One region of the Undibacterium sp. Di24W genome, then DNA from elsewhere that is predicted to be linked to it. Evidence: riboswitches for the same ligand, from Rfam matches in the RefSeq annotation. Region 1 holds a riboswitch; the other holds the start of a gene.
What was found. Region 1 has a riboswitch for cobalamin ahead of ACO0KZ_RS15745 (TonB-dependent receptor domain-containing protein). Riboswitches for the same ligand answer to the same signal wherever they lie in the genome.

Region 1 (2,470 bases):
CAAAACGTCTTTGCCGAAGCTGACATCGTTTTGCCAAGTCCAGCCAGTTTGCTTAGTATCTGCCTGACTCTTACCGTAGGAAGCATCGCTAAATACACGATCATTGGTACGGGCGAACTGTAAGCTAGAATTCCAGTTACTAGTAGGTTTAGTCCTGATAAAGCTTACCGCGTTATCAAACTTTTGCTGGCCCCGATCTCTGTAATTTAAGCCAGCATCAAAATCTACATCCAAGGTACTCTGTACAAAATTGACGCCGACGCTAACATCAGGCGCGACTTTCCAAGACAAATTACCGTTGAAACTTTTTTGTGAGTAGCCATCACGATCAGGATTGTAAGTAAAGCTACCTGCACCTGGTTTAGATGCAGAGAAGCCATCACTACTTTCTTTTGCGACATTCAAACCATATTGAAAATCATTGGTGTTGGAACCAAAAACACCTGCTTCCCATTTACGCAAACCTTCACTACCCACGCCAACACTTAAGCTGGTGTGTGCTTTAGAACCCGATTTTTTTGTGAACAACTGAATTACACCACCCATGGCATCCGCGCCATACAGGCTTGATAAAGGACCGTAGACGATTTCTATACGTTCGATCTGACTTAGAGGAATGCTGCTCCAGGTAGCGCCGCCCGTCGTTGAAGAACCGATACGTACACCATCGACGAACACCACACTTTGTGCATTGGCGGCGCCGCGAATGAAAATAGAAGACACCGAGCCTGCACCACCGGTACGGGAGATTTCAATACCACGTTGCTGTTGCAGTAAATCGACGATGCTGGTCGCACCCGATTTCATAATTTGTTCTGCGGTAATGACAACATTGTCTGCGAGCACATCTTTGGCTGCCTGCACTTGGCGCGTTGCCGTGATCAAAACATCACTAGCATTTGTTTCATTATTGTCGCCAGCGATAGCAACAGTGGTTACAGAAGAAAAGCAAGAAGCTACAGCTATGCTGAGCATAAGAGGTTTGTATTGTTGGATCATGATTGAATTCAAAAAGCTAAGCTGGCCGCAAGGCGCAAAAAAATCGCCCATGAAAAATGTGCACAGCTAAACGCAAGCTACCGACGTCCCCGTTGGCTACTTGAATACAAAGTATGATGAAACCGGAAAACCGGATTTAAAAAAACTGAATCAATAAACTGAAGCTACACGCAGTCCATTGTTAAGCTGTTTTCAAGCGATTTTATGTTGGCTATTTGCTTTAATTGAGAAAACCAATGTCAGAAAATCATAGCCGAACTTCCCCGTTCGCCATACTTCACTTATTTTGGCCGGTATCCGGGCTGACAAACTTCACCATTACACCTTCCCATGCAGTAGCACAGTGGTTATGAAGAATGGTTAATGATCAAAACTGAGACCAGGCGTTTGTACACCGTTGCGGGGGCAGCACACGTATGCAAAAGCATCATGTTTCCCGTTTAACCGCCGACATGATTATGTCCGCGAGCACCAAAACTCCGGCATTTTAACGTCTATCAGACCAAGGAACAAGAAAAAGCATATCGCCGCCGCAAATTAACTCTATGCAATGAGTTTAATCAGGCACGTTTATTCATAAGGCCAAGCTCTGAACAATGATTTAATGACGAGACAGTTTTGTTTATAGTTCAAGCTATTTAGGATCAAACTTGCTCACTAGCGATACCCAAGCATTAATTAAATCGCGATGAATACTAGCGATGTTCACGAACTTCACACCGACACGGAAATGCTCACCGCTCAACACACTATGTGTTTGTATCACCGTGCAGTTAACTTGGTGCATCGCATTAGGTAGGTTATCAATATTTGGTACTTCTAATATTAGCTGATATTCACAATCAGCCAATAGTGCCTTAGGGCATAGAAGCAAAAGACCATTATTGCTAATATTAATAATACGTATAGGGACAAGTTTTGCGTGATCAAATTTAACAGCGCCACGCCAAGTCACATTAATTCTAGGAGCCTTACGAAGTTCAAACATAGCAAATTAGCATCCAAGTAAATATCAGTGTTTCAAGAAGAGAATTGATACTTATCTTGACGCTTTCATAGTATTAAAATTAATGCCACATTTTACGATACTTTGCCACGTTTTCCCCATTTACATGCACTTATTAAAGCCAAAACCAACAAATTGGTTTCGTCAATTGCTAGTAAGTTTTCCACCGACCATAAATCAAACCTGCCACACCAGCTATGAAAGCCATCTCGAATTGCAAAGAGATACTACTCAAACTCGCTACACAGTTAAAGCCAAGTAGGTCTAACATCGGGACCGTTGTCGCTTGAGTCGCGAGATAAAGCGTGAATAAGTATAAAGACATAAAAAGTTTTTGAAGTATTAGAGGTTTTCCCTAAAAAATTAGCGGCCACACTGATACTGACAACAGCACGATTAACATCGCCATTTTTTCCCATTAGATACGGCGTATTTTCAAACAAAATAGCAGCACCAACAGCGAAG
Region 2 (2,470 bases), on a different contig from region 1:
GATATGAAAGGCATTTTGCGTGATCCTGTCGATGCCGATGCTCTGGCGCGTTTGAGTGCCACAACACCTTTTTATAATGCTAGTTTGCGCACGACATGTGTTGCCACCATGGTGAATGCCGGACACGCCGCGAATGCCTTGCCACAACGCGCGCAAGCGAATGTGAATTGCCGTATTTTGCCGGGTGAAACGGTGGAGCAGACACAAGCCACATTGCAAACGGTGATGGCCGATGCCGATATTAAAATCACACCAGTAGGAACCGCGACAGTATCGCCAGCACAACCGCTGCATCCTGAGTTAATGAAAGCCGTGACGGATTTAACGAATCAAATGTGGCCGGGAATACCGGTAGTGCCAACGATGTCGCCAGGAGGTACGGATGGACGCTTCTTGAACAATGCCGGTATATGGACTTATGGAGTCAGCGGCATATTTCATTATCCAGATGGCAGCAATGCGCATGGTTTGAACGAGCGTTTGCCGGTGAAGTCACTATATGAAGGACAGAAATTTTTGTATGACTTGGCTAAACGTTTGAGTCAGTAAGTCAAACTAACCAACCGATATTGGGTCGCGAATGCGCCAAACCTTGTTCGAGGTTGGCGCATTTTTTTGTGTTGATATAGATTTTTGTGAGGTCTATTTTCTCCATAAAAGTTTCAGTTTTAAGCGGTATTTTTCGTCGATGAAGTATCAAATTGCTTTTCGCAACTTACACTTGCCGCGAGTCAAGAGAACTTGTACTTACAGAATTTTCATATACAAGCGCCAAGTGATGCTGGTAAAATAATCGTGTTGGTGCTCGCTGTATGGTTCACATGCAGCAGTTCAACGGGAAGCAGGAAGTAAATTTTCTCTATTTGCGCATAGCGTAAATACAGGGTAAAAATACCAACCTGCGCTGCCCCCGCAACGGTCAAACGGACGAGCCTCTAAGGCTCCGCTTTTGTCACATAGCCACTGATTACCTTGAACAAGTGATTGGGAAGGCGACAAAGGTAGTTTCCGCCAGCCCGGATACCGGCCAACAAGGTAGTAGTGCGCTTGCGTGCTGCATTTTATGCTTATGCACTGTCGGGGATGGCAGTGTGAGCGTGTCGAAAAATCTCAAATTATTTTTTGGTTATCAATGAGTCGCTGCGCTTTTGCGTGGTACTTTTTCCTTGGCTGCGTGTCTTGTTCGTAAGATTTTTCTTACCTACTTTGATGCGATGTTTTGCTGCGGATTGTTGACTGAGAAATTGTACTTTGAGGCTTTTTCATTCTTTAGCTGCTTCATATGAAAAACCAGTTCTTTTGCAAAAATACCCGCCGTTTACCTTTGTTGGCGGGCTTCCCGCTTTTGTCTTTATTCTCTATGGTAAGCACCGCGAGTCACGCTGATACATCGACTGACCCATCTCTGCCGGCGGTGGTCGTGACAGCGAATCGCATGCCGACCAAGTTGAGTGATGTGATTGCCGATGTTAGTGTGATTAATCGTGCTGAAATTGAATTGGCCGGACAAGGTTCGCTCATCGATGTTTTAAGTCAGCAAGCTGGCATTCAAATGGCGCGTAGTGGGGGCTATCGTTCTTCCACAGGCGTATTTTTGCGTGGGGCATCGAGTTCTCAAGTTATCGTGTTAATTGATGGTGTGCGCATAGGCTCCGCGACGTCGGGTGGTGCGTCTATAGAGAATATTCCCTTAGAGCATATAGAACGTATCGAAATTTTGCGCGGTGCGGCGTCGGCTTTATATGGCCCGGATGCGGTGGGTGGTGTGATCCAGATATTTACCCGCGAGCCTGAAGCGCGCCAAAAAATCAGCGCTAGTATTGGTGCGGGTAGCGATGGACAAAAACAAGCTAAGGCGACGATCAGCGGCAATGCTGCTGGCGTAGGTTATAGCTTCGCGGTAGCGACAGAGCGTGCCGATGGTTTCTCAGTCATCGTGAATCCAAATGCCTCAGGTTTTAATGTCGATGCCGACGGTTTTAAATCCACTAGTTTTAGCGGGAAATTGAATAGCAAGCTTTCAAAAGAACATCAACTGACTCTGAGTGTCTTACATAGCAAAACCGACTACCAGTTTGACTCTTTGCCGTCACCCAATCCTCTTAAATTGAGTAAAGCGACCAGTGATGCCTGGAGTCACGCTAATTTAAATAGTGTGAATGCACAGTGGCGAGCACAATGGTTACCGCAATGGAAATCGTCTGTCGTCATCGGACAGAGTGATGACAAATCAGTCTCAGACTATTTCCGTATCAGCGATCATGCGTTTGCCGGTATGTCTAGATTTAATACGCAACGTCAACAAGCCAGTTGGCAAAATGATGTGAGTATTGGCGAGGATCAATTATCGTTCACCATCGATCAGCGGAAAGAAGAGGTCGATAGTACGACCAGCTATAGCGTCAAGCAACGCGATTTGCGTGCGGCTGTGCTTTCCTACGGTTTACAACGTGGCGATTGGGATGCATTA

Region 2: it holds a riboswitch for cobalamin, as region 1 does, so the genes downstream of both, ACO0KZ_RS07865 (TonB-dependent receptor domain-containing protein) here and ACO0KZ_RS15745 (TonB-dependent receptor domain-containing protein) in region 1, are expected to answer to the same signal.

Annotation. Positions count from the first base shown of each region.
Region 1 is NZ_JBMPOP010000007.1:135,785-138,254, forward strand. It holds gene ACO0KZ_RS15745 (TonB-dependent receptor domain-containing protein) at 1-999, opposite strand, end outside; cobalamin riboswitch at 1,271-1,490, opposite strand; gene ACO0KZ_RS15750 (PilZ domain-containing protein) at 1,634-1,987, opposite strand; gene ACO0KZ_RS15755 (hypothetical protein) at 2,157-2,330, opposite strand.
Region 2 is NZ_JBMPOP010000003.1:358,745-361,214, forward strand. It holds gene ACO0KZ_RS07860 (M20/M25/M40 family metallo-hydrolase) at 1-549, shown strand, start outside; cobalamin riboswitch at 783-1,046, shown strand; gene ACO0KZ_RS07865 (TonB-dependent receptor domain-containing protein) at 1,283-2,470, shown strand, end outside.